DNA from 2 places in the Kitasatospora sp. NEAU-CNBT7 genome. Region 2 is predicted to be linked to the other one. Evidence: riboswitches for the same ligand, from Rfam matches in the RefSeq annotation. Region 2 holds a riboswitch; the other holds the start of a gene.
The links. Region 2 has a riboswitch for glycine ahead of gcvT (glycine cleavage system aminomethyltransferase GcvT). Riboswitches for the same ligand answer to the same signal wherever they lie in the genome.

Region 1 (8,408 bases), on a different contig from region 2:
GCGCAACCGCGCGGGTTAGGCTGCGCGGGAGACGACCGCGAGGGGCCCGGACGGGGAACCGTCCGGGCCCCTCGGCGCGTCGGGGCAGGTGGATCGATCAAGGTACGGACCAGGGCGGGGGCAAGGCCGGCATGAAGGTGGCGAAACGGCGCCGGGCGGAGCGGACCCAGGGGGAGGGGACCCTGGCGGACGGCGGGTCCCCGGCCGCGGCCGGGACCTCGTCGCGGGCGGCCCGGGCCCGGTGGGTGCCGGCCGCGCTGCTGGGTAAGGTCCGGCTGCCGCGGATACAGGTGCCGCGGATACAGGTGCCGCGGATACAGGTGCCGCGGATACAGGTGTCGCGGATCCGGGTGCCGGGGGCCGGGAGCAGGACCGGGCGCCGGCGCTGGTTCCAGGCCGGTGTGCTGCTGACCGTGGTCGCGACCGGCCCGTCCACCTGGCTGTGGGCGGGGGAGAGCGACCGGGTGGGCACCGTGGCGAGCGCGCCGAGCGCCCCGGTCGCGGTGGTGTTCGGCGCCGGCCTGTTCGACGGCGAGCCCTCGCCGTACCTGGCCCACCGGCTGGACGCGGCGCTGGCGCTCTATCAGCAGCACAAGGTGCAGGCGATCCTGGTGACCGGCGACAACAGCCGGACGGACTACGACGAGCCGGACGCCATGCGGCACTACCTGATCCAGCGGGGTGTACCGGAAATCCGGGTGGTGGGCGACTACGCGGGCTTCGACACCTGGGACTCCTGCGCCCGGGCGCGGCAGATCTTCGGGGTCGACCGGGCGGTGCTGGTCAGTCAGACCTTCCACGTGCGCAGGGCGCTGGCGCTGTGCCGGGCGGCGGGCATCGACTCGTACGCGGTCGGCGTGGACGAGTGGCACGACGCGACCTGGTTCTACGGCGGGCTCCGGGAGATCCCGGGGGCGGGCAAGGCGGCGCTGGACGCCTGGCTGCAGCCCGACCCGCAGTTCCTCGGCCCGCGCGAGGCCGGGGTCGACCGGGCGCTGGCGGACGCGGCGGCGGGCTGAGCCGGTCGTGGCGGCCCCGCGCGGGCGGTTCGAGCGCCGGCCGTCCCGTGGCTCGAACGGAATGTCAGAGCCCTGCGGGATGATCGACGGGTGCGGACAGTGCCGAGCATCATCCACCTCGACATGGACGCCTTCTTCGCCGCGGTGGAGCAGGCGGCCAAGCCGAGCCTGCGCGGCAAGCCGGTGGTGGTCGGCGGGCTCGGCGGCCGCGGGGTGGTGTCCACCGCCTCCTACGAGGCGCGCAGGTTCGGCGTGCACTCGGCGATGCCGATGGCGCAGGCACGCCGGCTCTGCCCGAACGCGGCCTTCCTGACCGGCCGGTTCGAGGCGTACCGGTGGGCCAGCGACATCGTGATGGGCCTGCTGCGCGAGCGCTCGCCGCTGGTCGAGCCGCTCAGCCTGGACGAGGCCTTCGTGGACCTGGAGGCGGGCCCGTACGGTCCGGCGCTGGCCGCGGCGGGCCCGGCCGAGGGGAACGAGCTGGTGCTGGCGCTGGCAGAGGACCTGCGGGCCGACATCCTGGAGCGGACCGGCCTGACGGCCTCGGTCGGCGCGGCCGGGTCGAAGCTGATGGCGAAGATCGCCTCGGAGCAGGCCAAGCCGGACGGCCTGGTGCTGGTGGAGGTCGGTTCCGAGCAGGCGGTGCTCAGCCCGATGCCGGTCCGCGCGCTGCCGGGCGTCGGTCCCGCCACCGAGCAGGTGCTGCGGCGGGTGGGGCTCACTACGGTCGCCGATCTGGCGGCGGCGGGGCTGGAGGAGCTGGTGCAGCTGCTCGGCCGGGCGCACGGCGCCGGGGTGTTCCAGATGTCGACAGGTCTCGACGAGCGGGCGGTGGTCGCGGACCGGGACGCCAAGTCGGTGTCGGTCGAGGACACCTTCGAGGTCGACCTGGCCGACCGGGACCGGATCATGCACGAGATCGACGTGCTGGCCGCGCGCTGCGTGGGCCGGCTGCGGGCGACCGGGCGGTCGGGCCGCACGGTGGTGCTCAAGGTCCGCCGCTTCGACTTCTCCACCCTGACCCGTTCGGAGACGCTGCGCGGGCCGACCGACGACCCGGAGGTGATCGCGTCCACCGCCAGACGGCTGGCGATGCAGGTGGACACCACCGGCGGGGTCCGGCTGCTCGGGGTGGGGGTCGCCCAGCTGGCGGACTACACCCAGGAGGACCTGTTCGCGCAGGCGGTCCGGGAGGCCGCCGAGGCCCAGGAGCGCGCCGAGGCCGAGGAACGGGCCGAGGCGCAGGGCGCCGGCCTGCACGCCGTGCCGCAGGTGGTCCGGGAGGCACCGGCCGCTGAGCCGGAGCCCGAGCCGGAGGCGGTGCGTCGCTGGTGGCCGGGCCAGGACGTGACGCACGAGGAGTACGGCCCGGGCTGGGTGCAGGGCAGCGGGGTGGGACGGGTGACGGTCCGGTTCGAGACCCCGGACAGCCCGCCCGGGCGGGTGCGCACCTTCTCCGTCGACGACCCGGCGCTGCAGCCCTCCGCCGCGCTGCCGCTGCGCTGAGCTGCGCCTGCGCCGGGCCGGCGCTGCGTCGAGCTTCGCCTGCGCTCACCCGCCGCTGCCGCGGCGCTGAACTGAGCGGTGGTGCCCCTGGTCGCGCTGCTGCTGGCCGGAACTGCGCGTGTGCCGAGCCGCCGCGCCCGGCTACGCCCGCGCTCACCCGACGCCGCGCCGCCGGGCGGGGTGCGGGTACGACGACGGCCCCGCACCCGTCCAGGTGCGGAGCCGTCGGTCGGCCGGGGCCGGGGTGGTCGCGATGCCCTCGTCGACCCACCGGGGCCCGGTCTCCTCGCGCCCCGTCCCGAGCGCGAGGGGGGACGCCTCGTCAGGCGTCGGTCTTGGCCAGCGCGGGGCTGGGGGCGGCCGCCTCGACGGGCGTGGTGGCCGGCTTGATGGTGCGGATGGCGAACGGGACGGCGGCGGCGATCAGGCACATCACGCCGGCGGTCCAGAACGCGTGCTTGTAGGCGTCCAGGGTGGGCAGCAGCACCGGGATCGGCAGGCCCTTGATGGTGTCGCCGGTCAGGATGGCGCCCATCACGGCGGTACCGACGGCGCCGCCGACGGTGCGCAGCACCGCGTTCATGCCGTTGGCGATGCCGCTCTGCTCGATCGGCACGGCGCCGTTGATGTAGGCCGGCATCGCGGCGTAGGCGAGGCCGACGCCGAGGCCGAACACGGCGGAGGCGGTGTAGATGTCGCCCTCGGCGCTGTGGCGGACGGCGAGGTAGACCATGGCGGCCGCGCCGAGCACGCCGCCGAGCACCAGCGGCAGGCGCGGGCCGCGGCGGGCGATCAGCAGGGCGCCGACGGGGGCGGCGACCATCGAGCCGACGGCGGACGGCAGCAGCATGACGCCGGCGTGCAGCACGGTGGCGGTGAAGCCGTAGTGGGCGAGCTTCTCCGGGGTCTGCGCGAAGTTGCTGATCACCAGGAAGGAGCCGTACATCCCGAAGCCGATGAGCAGGCCGGAGATGTTGGTGAAGGCGACGGCCGGGCGGGACATCATCTTCATGTCGACCAGCGGGTGGCTGACCTTGGTCTCGATGATGATCCAGACCAGGGCGACGACAGCGGCGACGGCGAACAGGCCGAGGGTCTTGTTGGAGGTCCAGCCCCAGTTGTTGCCCTGGCTGACGGCGACCAGCAGCGCGGAGAGCCAGCCGGCCAGGGTGAGCGCGCCGAGCGGGTCGGCGCCGCCCTCCTTGTCGACGACCGGGTCCTTGGGCACCCGCAGGGCGACCAGGGCGACCGCGATCAGACCGAAGATCAGGCCCATCCAGAAGATGGACTTGTAGCTCCAGTGCTCCAGCAGCAGGCCGGTGGCGACCAGGCCGAGGCCGCTGCCGACGCCCATCGAGGCGCTGATCGCCGCGACGCCGCCGGTGACCTTCTCCCGGGGGAGCTCGTCACGGACGATGCTGATGGCCAGCGGCAGCACGCCACCGCCGGCGCCCTGCAGGACGCGGGCGACGACCAGCCAGGTGAAGGAGTGGGTGCCGACGGCGAGCGCGGAACCGGCCACCAGGCCGGCCAGCGAGACCAGCAGCATCGGCTTGCGGCCCCGCAGGTCGCCGAAGCGGCCGAGCAGCGGGGTCAGGACGGCGGCCGAGAGCAGGTTGGCCGTCATCAGCCAGGTGATGTTGGAGCCGGAGACGTTCAGTTCCTTGGCCAGCGAGGGCAGGATCGGGACGACTGCGGTCTGCACCACGCTGAACGCCAGCATGGCCAGCACCAGGGCGGGGAGCACCCGGGCGCTGGTCGGCTTGTCGGCCGTGATGGTGGGCTGAGATGCCTCACTCACGGTTCTTCCTCCGGTTCTGGCTGCCCGAGCTCAGTGCTTCAGGCGAGAGATAGTGAATCGAATGAAGTAACCATGCCGCTGAATAGTTCACTGTGTCAAATATCGATCGCTGAAGCTTCGGCAGCGCGGAGGTCCCGCCCCCGCGGCGGCGGGGACGGGACCTCGGTGGCGGGCGGCCGGCGCGGACCGCGGCGGCTCAGGACGGCCGCAGCGGCTCCGGCCGCAGGGAGGGCTCGGCGGGCCGCTGCACCGGCCCGACCGGCGGCGGCACCGGAGGATTCGTGGCCGACGTGCTGTCGTGGATCTCCACCTGCTCGCGGCGCAGCTCCTCGCGGATCACCTCCTCCTCGGTGTACCGCTCCACCACCAGGCGCACCCGCTCGATCGGGGCCAGGTACTTGCGCACCACCGCCCGCTCCTCGCGCAGGGTCACCTCCTCCATCCCCTCGACGATCTCCTGCTCGCTGAGCGACGCCCGCTCCGCCTCGGTCACCGGCACCCGCTCCACCCGGACCCGCTCCCGGACCACCGGCACCTTGCGCTCCACCGGCTCGCTGGTCACGTACTTGCGCAGCCGCGCGGTCCCCAGCACGTGCCACTCGGTGGTGATGTCCAGCCGCTCCTCGCGGCAGGTGATCTCCACCGGCCCGCTCGGCGCGCTGGACGCCGGGCCCGCCGGCTGCTGCGCCGCGCCCGGCATCCTGGTGTCGCCCTGGGCGTCGTGGTGGTTGGACGGCTGCGGGGCCGCGGACTGCGGCGGGCCGTGCTGGGTGGTCGCCTGGTGGGCGGCCAGCGGGGAGCCGAGCTGCATGGTCGGCGGGTCCTCGGCGGGTGCCGCCTGCGGCGCCGGGGCCGGGGCGGAGGCCGGCGGCGCCATCGGGGCGGCGGCGTGCGGGGCGAACGGCGCGGCGTTGGTCGTGCCCGGCTCGGGCGCGGTCATCGTCTGCGGCGAGGAGGAGACCTTGCCGAAGTCCCGGTCCTTGCTGCGGTCGGCGGCCACGGCGGCGGCCGCCGCGGCCGAACCGTTGGTCGCCGACGGCGGCGGCGGGGTGCCGCCGCCCGCGTCCAGCCCGTAGTAGCGGTAGAGCTGCAACTCCTGCGCGGGCGAGAGGTGCTGGCCCACCCCGAAGTCCGGGGACTCCTTGATCAGCGACTTGTCGTACGGGACCCGCAACTCGTCGCCGGCGAACTCGCTGGTGGTCAGCGGGACGAAGGCGTCCCGGCCGAAGATCCCGGTCCGCACCGCAGCCCACTCGGGCTCCCCGGTCGCGTCGTCGAGATACACCTCGTCGACCGTACCGATCTTGTCACCGTTCCGGTCGACCGCCTTGTGTCCGATCAGGTCGCGCGGATCGATATCGGTCTGCACGCTGTCCTCCAGTCCGCCTGCTCCTGACCAGTCCGTCGGGGGGCGGTCGGAGGAGCTGGCCGCCCGCCACTTCACACGAAAAGCCATCAATCGGACGTGGGCGACCCGGGCGCCGCCGTCCGGGGAACGGCAGTGCGGACCGGCCGCCCCTGGCCCGTGATCCGCGGGAATCTCGCTGGTACCCTGGGCGGCGACCGCCGAGCCCGCTCGGGAGAGTCCCTGGGCCCGCCGCGGCGGGCGTCCAGGGCGCCGAAGGAGCAACTCCTCCCCGGAATCTCTCAGGCACCCGTACCGTGTGGGACAGGTCACTCTGGAAAGCAGGGCAGGACCGCCGGCGCGGGAGCCGACGGCACCACCCTCACCGACGGTGCAAGCCGACAGGTGGCCCTCCGGGCCGCCCGTGCGGGCGAAGCTCTCAGGTCCCGATGACAGAGGGGGAGGCCTGTCGGGTTCGTGCGCTCATGGTCCCCGCCGCCCAGCGGCGGTGCAGGCCGGTCGGCGCCCGCACCCCAGCCGGTCATCGACCAGGAGGCCTCGACCCCCATGAACGCCCAGCCGACCCACGGTCGCCGCAGCGACGCCACCCTCGCCGAACTCGAGCTGGCCAGCCCCTTCGAGACCCGCCACATCGGCCCCGACGCGGCCGCCCAGGAGAAGATGCTGGCCCACGTCGGCTACGCCTCCCTGGACGAGCTGTCCGACGCCGCCGTGCCCGACACCATCAAGAGCCTCACCGCGCTCGGCCTGCCGGCCGGCCGCAGCGAGGCCCAGGTGCTCGCCGAACTGCGCGAGCTGGCCGACCGCAACCAGGTCCTCACCTCGATGATCGGCCTCGGCTACTACGGCACCTTCACCCCGCCGGTGATCCTGCGCAACGTGCTGGAGAACCCGGCCTGGTACACCGCCTACACCCCGTACCAGCCGGAGATCTCCCAGGGCCGCCTGGAGGCGCTGCTCAACTTCCAGACCCTGGTCTCCGACCTGACCGGCCTGGACACCTCCGGCTCCTCGCTGCTCGACGAGGGCACCGCCGCCGCCGAGGCGATGGCGCTGGCCCGCCGGGTCACCAAGGTCAAGGGCGGTGTCTTCCTGATCGACGCCGACACCCTGCCGCAGACCGTCGCGGTGATCGAGACCCGCGCCGTGCCGACCGGCGTCGAGGTGGTCGTCGCCGACCTGTCCGACGGCATCCCGGCCGAGATCGCCGAGCGCGGCGTCTTCGGCGTGCTGCTCCAGTACCCCGGTGCCTCCGGCGCGGTCCGCGACCTCGCACCGCTGATCGAGCAGGCGCACGGCCTCGGCGCGGTCGTCGCGGTCGCCGCCGACCTGCTGGCGCTGACCCTGCTGAAGTCGCCGGGCGAGCTCGGCGCCGACATCGCCTGCGGCACCTCGCAGCGCTTCGGCGTGCCGATGGGCTTCGGCGGCCCGCACGCCGGCTACCTGGCCGTCCGCGCCCAGTACGCCCGCAACCTGCCCGGCCGCCTGGTCGGCGTCTCGGTCGACCGCGACGGCAACCGCGCCTACCGCCTGGCCCTGCAGACCCGCGAGCAGCACATCCGCCGCGAGAAGGCCACCAGCAACATCTGCACCGCCCAGGTGCTGCTCGCCGTGATGGCCTCCATGTACGCCGTCTACCACGGCCCCGACGGCCTGGCCGACATCGCCCGCCGCACCCACCGCTACGCCGCCGCCCTCGCCGAGGGCCTGACGGCCGGCGGCGTGGAGCTCGTCCACGGCGCGTTCTTCGACACCGTCACCGCCCGCGTCCCCGGCCGTGCCGCCGAGGTGGTCGCCGCCGCGGCCGAGGCCGGTGTCAACCTGTTCAAGGCCGGCGCCGACACCGTCTCGATCTCCTGCGACGAGACCACCACCCGCGAGCACCTGGCCGCCGTCTGGGCCGCCTTCGGCCTGAAGGACACCGAGGTCGCCGAGGCCGCCGACACGCTGCCCGCCGCCCTGCTGCGCGAGGACGAGTACCTCACCCACCCGGTCTTCCACAGCCACCGCTCCGAGACCGCCATGCTGCGCTACCTGCGCCGCCTGTCGGACCGCGACTACGCGCTGGACCGCGGCATGATCCCGCTGGGCTCCTGCACCATGAAGCTCAACGCGACCACCGAGATGGAGCCGGTGACCTGGCCCGAGTTCGGCCAGCTGCACCCCTTCGCCCCCGCCGAGCAGGTCCAGGGCTTCCTCAGCCTGATCCACGGCCTGGAGCAGCAGCTGGTCGAGGTGACCGGCTACGACGCCGTCTCCATCCAGCCCAACGCCGGCTCCCAGGGCGAGCTGGCCGGCCTGCTCGCCGTCCGCGCCTACCACCTGGCCAACGGTGACGCCCAGCGCGACGTCTGCCTGATCCCGTCCTCCGCGCACGGCACCAACGCCGCCTCCGCCGTGATGGCCGGCATGCGGGTCGTCGTGGTCAAGACGCTGGTCGACGGCGACGTGGACGTCGAGGACCTCAAGGCCAAGATCGAGCTCCACCGCGACCAGCTCTCGGTGCTGATGGTCACCTACCCGTCCACCCACGGCGTGTACGAGACCGAGATCACCCAGATCTGCGCCCTGGTGCACGAGGCCGGCGGCCAGGTGTACGTCGACGGCGCCAACCTGAACGCCCTGGTCGGCCTCGCCAAGCCGGGCAAGTTCGGCGCCGACGTCTCGCACCTGAACCTGCACAAGACCTTCTGCATCCCGCACGGCGGCGGCGGCC
Region 2 (8,408 bases):
TGCAGCGAGGTGCCGTGCAGCCCGAACGCGCCGTCCTTGAGCGAGGCCGAGATGGCGATCGCGAACAGCAGCAGCGGGAAGGCCAGGAACATGTCCATCAGCCGGCTGATCACGGTGTCCACCCAGCCGCCGTAGTAGCCGGCGGTGATGCCGAGCACGGTGCCGATGACGTTGGACAGGATGGTGGCACCGAAGGCCACCAGCAGCGAGACCCAGGAGCCTTCGATGACCCGGGTCAGCAGGTCGCGTCCGTACTGGACGTCGACACCGAGCGGGTGCTCCCAGCTCATGCCGCCCCAGTCGCCGAACGGGATGCCGCCGAGGTTGGCGTCCAGCGCGTCCTGGTGGAAGGCGTTCGGGTCGAGGCCGAAGACCGCCTCGATCGGCTTGGCCAGCACTGCGAGCAGCACCAGCAGGATCACGACCACGCCGCCGGCGACGGCGGCCTTGTCGCGCTTGAAGCGCAGCCAGGCGATCTGGCTGAGCGATCTGCCCTCGATCCGCTTCGCCGGGCCGGTTTCCTGCTTGGCCTGGGGTGCGGAGCCGAGGGTCTCGTTCGATGTGGTCATGGTCAGTTCGGTCCCCTCGCCGACGGTGGCCGGCCCACGGTCTCCGGCCGGTTCGTGGCCTGCCCGGCCCGGTGGGGCCAGGAGCTCGAAAGGGCCGGAATGCGCCACTGATGCTTGGTGACGGTGCGTCGGTGCGGTGGTGCCGGGCTCGGTGCGGCGGTGCTGAAGGTGCGGTGCTGAAATGCCGGGGTACTGCGGTCCCGGACGGGCGGCGGTCAACTGCGCCGGTACGCCGGGTCGTTGCGAGGTGCGTGGTACCGGTCGGAAAGCGACCCGTGCCGATCAGGTTTCTCAGCTTGCGCGTTCGCCTTCGTGGGGCTCGCTACGCGCTCTGCATTGCGCAGCACTCTGTGTCATTCGGACAGCCTTGCGCCAGACCTCACAACCGAAGGATGCCCAACTGTGATCTGCCTGCATGCACGACTGTTTCCGCCGCATATCGCTCTTCACACAGGTGTTACGTGCCTGTCAAGACGCCCGCTGACGGATGGTCGCCAGTGGCGGAAAACTGCCAGGTCGGCGCGGGGGGACAAAAGGAAGCACCCGTGGGCGAAAACGCCTACGGGTGCTCAGAAAATGGCATACGAACGTATTTCAGCGGCCCGGGTAGCCCTGCCACGGCTGCTGCGGCCAGCCCGCCACCGACTGCCCCTGCGGGGGCGGATAGCCGTACCCCGGGTACGGCGGCTGCGGGGCCGCCTGCTGCGGGCCGAACCGGGCCTCGCGGTCGTAGAACGGACGCGCGTTGGCCAGCAGCCACATCGCCACCGGGTCGAACTCGTCGGCCAGCATCACCGTCGACACCGAGGTGCCCTCCGGCAGGTGCGCCACCGCGCGCTGGACCAGCGCCCGGGCCGCCTCGACCGCGGGCGGCGAGGTGTCGTACAGGTCGAGGCCGATCGCCAGGTAGGGCTCGCCGAGCGCGGGCCGCACCCAGACCTGCCGCAGCGAGCGCAGCGGCCTGACCTCGGCCGCCTGGTGCTCCAGCTGGGCGTAGAACTGCGGGACGGCCAGCTGGGGTTCGGCCAGCTGCAGCGGGCCGGCCGGGAGCCGGTCCAGGCCCACCGCGATCCGGCGCAGGTCCGCCCAGGGCACGCCGACCCCGCCGCCGGGCACGTGCGGGTCCAGCCACAGGCCCCAGCGGGTCCGGTAGAGCGCGTTGGCGATCTCCAGCCCGGAGATCGCCTCGTGGCCCCGGGCCCAGCCGCTCGCGCTCAGCTGCCCCGGCGAGGTGACGGCGGGCGCGTAGCCGAGACCGCCGATGTCCATGTTCCCGTACTGGGCGTCGGGGCTGCCGGGCTGTCCGTGCCACAGCAGCATCCAGACCTGGCCCTCGGCCAGCGCGCGCAACAGCGCTTCGTAGGCCTCGTACCGCTCGGGCGCGACCTGGGCCAGGGCACGCTCGATCGCCCCCGGGTCACCACCGGGGCGCGCCTGGCCCCACTGGCCCGGCGCGCCGCCGCCTGCCGCTCCCGCGCTCACGCGCCCACCTCGCTCTCGCCCGTCCCGTCGCCCCCGCGGCCCCGCCGCGCGGACTGTCGGCAGCAACCCTATGGGGCAGGGCCGACAGCCGTCATACCGCCGTCCCCCTACTGGACGGTCACCGCCGCGGCGGGCCGCCCGCGGGGCCCGGCCCCGGGCCCGCCGTTCAGGCGCGGACGTAGAACGGCCGCACCTGGGTGACCAGCCAGTCGACCACCGGGTCGGCGGCCAGGTCCAGCAGCACCAGGTGGACGCCCCAGGCCGGGGCGGCGGTTCCGAGCGCCCGGCCGAGCGCCTCGCCCACCCGGGCCGGGTCGGCGGGCAGCGCGGGGTCGAGCTGGATGCCCAGGTAGAGCAGGGTGGCCTCGCCCTCCACCTTGGCCAGCGCCCGACGGGCCGTCAACACCTCTGGCAGCATCGCGAGTTCGGATCCGGCGGCGGCCAGGAAGGCGTACGGCTCCTGGTGCGGCTCGGGCTCCTTGAGGGCGACCCGCGCCCCCTCGGGCACGCCGCCGTCCGCCGGCCGATCGCCCTGCGGGCCGCGCCGCAGCTCGCCGACGCCCTCCGGCGGCACCGGGATGCCGACCGGCGCCTCGGGGTTGACCGCGATGCCGATCCCCAGCGGCAGGCCGCGGGCGAACTCCCACATCGGCGCGATGGCGAAGGCCATCCCGGGCGCCTGGCGCAGGAACTCCTCCTGGGAGGAGAAGACCGGCACGTACGGCGCGCCGGCCAGTTCGATGGTCGGCAGGTCCAGCGACTGGCCCTGCTGGTCGGCGCCGGCCGGCAGCGGGATCCACACCTGGCTGCGGGCCAGCACCTCGATCACCCGGGGCGTGGCGCCCGGGTCGCCCAGGGCCGCGGTGAGCACCTGTTCCAGCTCGTTGACCGGCCAGCTCCCGCCCTCGGGAGCCGCGCCCGGCTCCGTCCAAGGCCGTGCCTCGCCCGCCGGGTACCCCATCCGTCTCTGCCCCTTCCGCCCTGACCGGGCGAGCCCGCGCGCCGCGCGCCGTGCGCGGGCCGAAGAACCGTCCCGCAGAGCGTATCGCCCGGCCCCCCTCCCGCAGGGCCCCGCAGGCATGCCATGATGACCCCGATCGAACTTCATACTGGCCGCTCGAACCCGCGCGGGAGAGTCCGGAGTGCCGTTCCACGGCACGGGCCGGCGCCGAAGGAGCAAGTCCTCCCCGGAATCTCTCAGGCCACCCATACCGCGCGGGCGAGGCACATCTGGAAAGTGGACACGGCCGCGCCGTGCGCCCACCCACGGTGCAAGCCGCCATTCTTGTGTGCGGTGAAGCTCTCAGGTTGTGACGACAGACGGGGAGACTCCACCCCCGCATGCCCGCATCCAGGTGCGGGCGCGCTCCGTGAGTGTCCAGCCAAGGAGTCCCGCCGCCATGTCCCTCCGCCACACCGCGCTCGACGCGCTGCACCGCTCGCTCGGTGCCACCATGACCGACTTCGCCGGCTGGGACATGCCGCTGCGCTACGGCTCCGAGCGCGAGGAGCACCTCGCGGTCCGCACCCGGGCCGGGCTCTTCGACCTCTCCCACATGGGTGAGATCACCGTCAGCGGCCCGCAGGCGGGCGAACTGCTGGACCACGCGCTGGTCGGCTTCATCTCCGCGCTCGGCGTGCTGCGGGCCCGCTACACCATGATCTGCCGCGAGGACGGCGGCATCCTCGACGACCTGATCGTCTACCGCACCGGCGAGACCGAGTACATGGTGGTCGCCAACGCCTCCAACGCCCAGGTGGTGCTGGACGCGCTGACCGAGCGGGCGGCCGGCTTCGACGCCGAGGTCCGCGACGACCGCGACGCCTACGCGCTGCTCGCCGTCCAGGGCCCGGAGGCCAACGGCATCCTGGCCTCGCTGACCGACGCCGACCTGCCGGCGCTGAAGTACTACGCGCTGCTGCCCGCCACCGTCGCCGGCCGCGAGGTGTGGCTGGCCCGCACCGGTTACACCGGCGAGGACGGCTTCGAGATCTTCTGCGCCCCCGCGGACGCCGAGCACCTGTGGCAGGAGCTCAGCAAGGCCGGCGCCGACAAGGGCCTGGCGGCCTGCGGCCTGTCCTGCCGCGACACCCTCCGGCTGGAGGCGGGCATGCCGCTGTACGGGCACGAGCTGTCCACCGACCTCACCCCGTTCGACGCCGGCCTCGGCCGGGTGGTGCGCTTCGACAAGACCACCAACGACGGCCGCTTCGTCGGCCGCGAGGCGCTGGAGCGGGCCGCCGCCGCGGCCGGGACCGCCCCGCCGCAGGTGCTGGTGGGCCTGGTCTCCGAGGGCAAGCGGGTGCCGCGCGCCGAGTACGCGGTGGTCTCCGCCGAGGGCACCCCGATCGGCCGGATCACCTCCGGCGCCCCCTCCCCCACCTTGGGCAAGCCGATCGCCATCGCGTACGTGGACGCCGCGCACGCCGCCCCGGGCACCGCGGTCGCGGTCGACGTCCGCGGCAAGCACGAGCCGGTCGAGGTCGTCGCGCTGCCGTTCTACAAGCGCGCCCGCTGACCCGCACCAACCCGACAGGCCGGTCCGCCCAGCGGACTGCTTCGCCCTACCCTCTTGCGATCCTGGAGAATGACGTCATGAGCAACCCCACGCACCTGCAGTACACCAAGGAGCACGAGTGGCTGACCGCGGCCGACGCTGACGGCGTCTCGACCGTCGGCATCACCAAGCACGCGGCCGACGCGCTCGGCGACATCGTGTACGTCCAGCTCCCGGAGGTCGGCGACACCGTGACCGCCGGCGAGACCTGTGGTGAGCTCGAGTCCACCAAGTCGGTCAGCGACCTGTACTCGCCGGCCACCGGCGAGATCGTCGAGATCAACCAGGCCGTCATCGACGACCCGGCCCTGGTCAACGGCGAGCCCTTCGAGGGTGCCTGGCTGTTCAAGCTCAAGGTCGAGGCGACCGACGAGCTGCTGGACGCCGAGGCCTACACCGCGTTCACCAGCGGCGCCTGACCCACCGCGTGAAAGGGGGCCGGCCGCAGCGCGGCGGACGGCCCCTTCCCCTCAGGTAACCGCCCAGCCCCACGGGAAGACCCACTCATGACGGTTCTCAACCAGTCCCTGCACGCGCTCGACCCGGAGATCGCCGCCGCGGTCGACGCCGAGCTGCACCGCCAGCAGACCACCCTCGAAATGATCGCCTCCGAGAACTTCGCCCCCGTGGCGGTCATGGAGGCCCAGGGCTCGGTCCTGACCAACAAGTACGCCGAGGGCTACCCCGGCAAGCGCTACTACGGCGGCTGCGAGCACGTCGACGTGGTCGAGCAGATCGCGATCGACCGGATCAAGGAGCTGTTCGGCGCCGAGCACGCCAACGTCCAGCCGCACTCCGGCGCGCAGGCCAACGCGGCCGCGATGTTCGCGCTGATCCAGCCGGGCGACACCATCCTGGGCCTGAGCCTGGCGCACGGCGGCCACCTCACCCACGGCATGAAGATCAACTTCTCCGGCAAGCTCTACAACGTGGCCGCGTACCACGTGGACGAGACCGGCGTGGTCGACATGGCCGAGGTCGAGCGGCTCGCCAAGGAGCACCAGCCCAAGCTGATCATCGCCGGCTGGTCCGCCTACCCGCGCCAGCTGGACTTCGCCGAGTTCCGCCGCATCGCGGACGAGGTCGGCGCGCTGCTGATGGTCGACATGGCGCACTTCGCCGGCCTGGTCGCGGCGGGTCTGCACCCGTCCCCGGTGCCGTACGCCGACGTGGTGACCACCACCACCCACAAGACCCTGGGCGGCCCGCGCGGTGGCGTGATCCTCTCCAAGGCCGAGTACGCCAAGAAGATCAACTCCGCGGTCTTCCCCGGCCAGCAGGGCGGCCCGCTCGAGCACGTGATCGCCGGCAAGGCCGTGGCCTTCAAGGTCGCCGCCTCGGAGGAGTTCAAGGAGCGCCAGCAGCGCACCCTGGAGGGCGCCAAGATCCTCGCCGAGCGCCTGCTGCAGGCCGACGCGACCGAGGCCGGCGTCTCCGTGCTCTCCGGCGGCACCGACGTCCACCTGGTCCTGGTCGACCTGCGTAACTCCCAGCTCAACGGCCAGGACGCCGAGGACCGGCTGCACGAGGTCGGCATCACGGTCAACCGCAACGCCGTCCCGAACGACCCGCGCCCGCCGATGGTCACCTCCGGCCTGCGGATCGGCACCCCGGCGCTGGCCACCCGCGGCTTCCAGGCCGCGGACTTCCGCGAGGTCGCCGACATCATCGCCGAGGCGCTGCTGCCCGCCTTCGACGGGACCAAGGCCACCGCGCTGAAGGCCCGCGTGACCGCGCTGGCCGAGAAGTACCCGCTCTACCCGAACCTGTAGTTCACCCCGGGGTACGGCGGACGACCCCCGCCGTACCCCTCGGTTCTCCGGGGCACCGCGCACACTGGACAGTGGACCGCGGTGCCCCGCGCCGTGCCCGCACCCCCCAAGCACCTCCGCACGTCTCCACGTGACCAGACAAGGACGTCCCCGTGGCCATCAGCGTCTTCGACCTCTTCTCCATCGGCATCGGTCCGTCCAGCTCCCACACGGTCGGCCCGATGCGGGCGGCCCGGATGTTCGCCCGCCGCCTGAAGTCCGAGGGTCTGCTGGCCCAGGCCGTCTCGGTGCGCGCCGAACTGTTCGGCTCGCTCGGCGCGACCGGCCACGGCCACGGCACCCCGAAGGCCGTCCTGCTCGGCCTGGAGGGCAACTCCCCGCGCACCGTCGACGTCGACCAGGCCGACCTGGACGTCGAGCGGATCAAGGCCGAGAAGCGGCTGCGGCTGCTCGGCGCCCAGGAGATCGCCTTCGACCCGGACACCCAGCTGGTGCTGCACCGCCGCAAGTCGCTGCCCTACCACGCCAACGGCATGACCCTGTGGGCCTTCGACGCCGAGGGCGCCACCGTCCTGGAGAAGACCTACTACTCGGTCGGCGGCGGCTTCGTGGTCGACGAGGACGCCATCGGCGCCGACCGGGTGGTCCCCGACGACACCGCGCTGCGCTACCCCTTCCGCACCGGCGAGGAGCTGCTGCGGCTCACCCGGGAGACCGGCCTGTCGATCTCCGGCCTGATGCTGGAGAACGAGAAGGCCTGGCGCTCCGAGGCGGAGATCCGGGCCGGGCTGCTGGAGATCTGGGGCGTGATGAAGGAGTGCGTCGACGCCGGCATGGCCCGCGAGGGCATCCTGCCCGGCGGCCTGAAGGTCCGCCGCCGCGCGGCCTCCGGCGCCCGCGCGCTGCGCGCCGAGGGCATCGGCCCGGCCAACGCGATGGAGTGGGTCACCCTCTACGCGATGGCCGTCAACGAGGAGAACGCCTCCGGCCAGCGGGTGGTGACCGCCCCGACCAACGGCGCGGCGGGCATCATCCCGGCGGTCCTGCACTACTTCCAGAACTTCATCCCCGGCGCCGACGACGACGGCATCGTCCGCTTCCTGCTGGCGGCCGGCGCGATCGGCATGCTGTTCAAGGAGAACGCCTCCATCTCCGGCGCCGAGGTCGGCTGCCAGGGCGAGGTCGGCTCCGCCTGCTCGATGGCGGCCGGCGGCCTCGCCGAGGTCCTCGGCGGCTCCCCGGAGCAGGTCGAGAACGCGGCCGAGATCGGCATCGAGCACAACCTGGGCCTGACCTGCGACCCGGTCGGCGGCCTGGTCCAGATCCCCTGCATCGAGCGCAACGGCATGGCGTCGGTCAAGGCCGTCACCGCCGCCCGGATGGCCCTGCGCGGCGACGGCCGGCACCACGTCTCCCTCGACAAGGCGATCAAGACCATGAAGGAGACCGGCGCCGACATGAAGATCAAGTACAAGGAGACCTCCCGCGGCGGCCTGGCGGTCAACGTCATCGAGTGCTGAGCCGCGCCCCCCGGGGGGGGGGTGCCCCCGGGGGGGGCGGTACGGAATCCGCACGTGAGGCGACCGTTGGCTGAATAATCAGAGGCCGTCACGCGAATCTATTCGCACACTGAAGGTGAAGTGGGTTACAAACCTTCCAATCCAATTTGCTCACATGCTGAGACCGTGCGATAGTCGAACAAGTCGGGCGTTGCGAGACGCCTGACGCGATCCACGGCCTCCATGACCCGGTCCGGCCGTCACCACCGCGCGGCGAGCACCCCCTAGGCCTGCACGGTGACCTGCAGGGGCCCCTGAACCGCGTACACCGTGGACGGGGGCCCCGCACTGTTTCCCGGGCCCGTCCCCCGGCCGCTCCGGGCCGCTCAGGCCGTCGTGCGCTCGCGCACCTTGAGCTCGAACCAGACGCCCTTGCCGCGGGGCAGCAGATCCGCGCCCCAGCGGTCGGCGATCTCCGACACCACCCGCAGGCCGTGCCCGGACTCGTGCAGCGGCTCGGCCGCCATG

Region 1: it holds a riboswitch for glycine, as region 2 does, so the genes downstream of both, gcvP (aminomethyl-transferring glycine dehydrogenase) here and gcvT (glycine cleavage system aminomethyltransferase GcvT) in region 2, are expected to answer to the same signal.

The regions. Positions count from the first base shown of each region.
Region 1 is NZ_JBXQQB010000029.1:9,824-18,231, forward strand. It holds gene AC2TEW_RS29440 (MerR family transcriptional regulator) at 1-19, shown strand, start outside; gene AC2TEW_RS29445 (SanA/YdcF family protein) at 321-1,019, shown strand; gene AC2TEW_RS29450 (DNA polymerase IV) at 1,110-2,525, shown strand; gene AC2TEW_RS29455 (MFS transporter) at 2,848-4,326, opposite strand; gene AC2TEW_RS29460 (YsnF/AvaK domain-containing protein) at 4,523-5,266, opposite strand; partial or broken gene AC2TEW_RS29465 (PRC-barrel domain-containing protein) at 5,270-5,695, opposite strand; glycine riboswitch at 5,894-5,999, shown strand; gene gcvP (aminomethyl-transferring glycine dehydrogenase) at 6,239-8,408, shown strand, end outside.
Region 2 is NZ_JBXQQB010000007.1:43,693-52,100, forward strand. It holds gene AC2TEW_RS11875 (ABC transporter permease) at 1-569, opposite strand, end outside; gene AC2TEW_RS11880 (enhanced serine sensitivity protein SseB C-terminal domain-containing protein) at 1,164-2,051, opposite strand; gene AC2TEW_RS11885 (enhanced serine sensitivity protein SseB C-terminal domain-containing protein) at 2,218-3,012, opposite strand; glycine riboswitch at 3,170-3,275, shown strand; gene gcvT (glycine cleavage system aminomethyltransferase GcvT) at 3,452-4,570, shown strand; gene gcvH (glycine cleavage system protein GcvH) at 4,648-5,028, shown strand; gene glyA (serine hydroxymethyltransferase) at 5,116-6,381, shown strand; gene AC2TEW_RS11905 (L-serine ammonia-lyase) at 6,534-7,901, shown strand; gene AC2TEW_RS11910 (ATP-binding protein) at 8,267-8,408, opposite strand, start outside.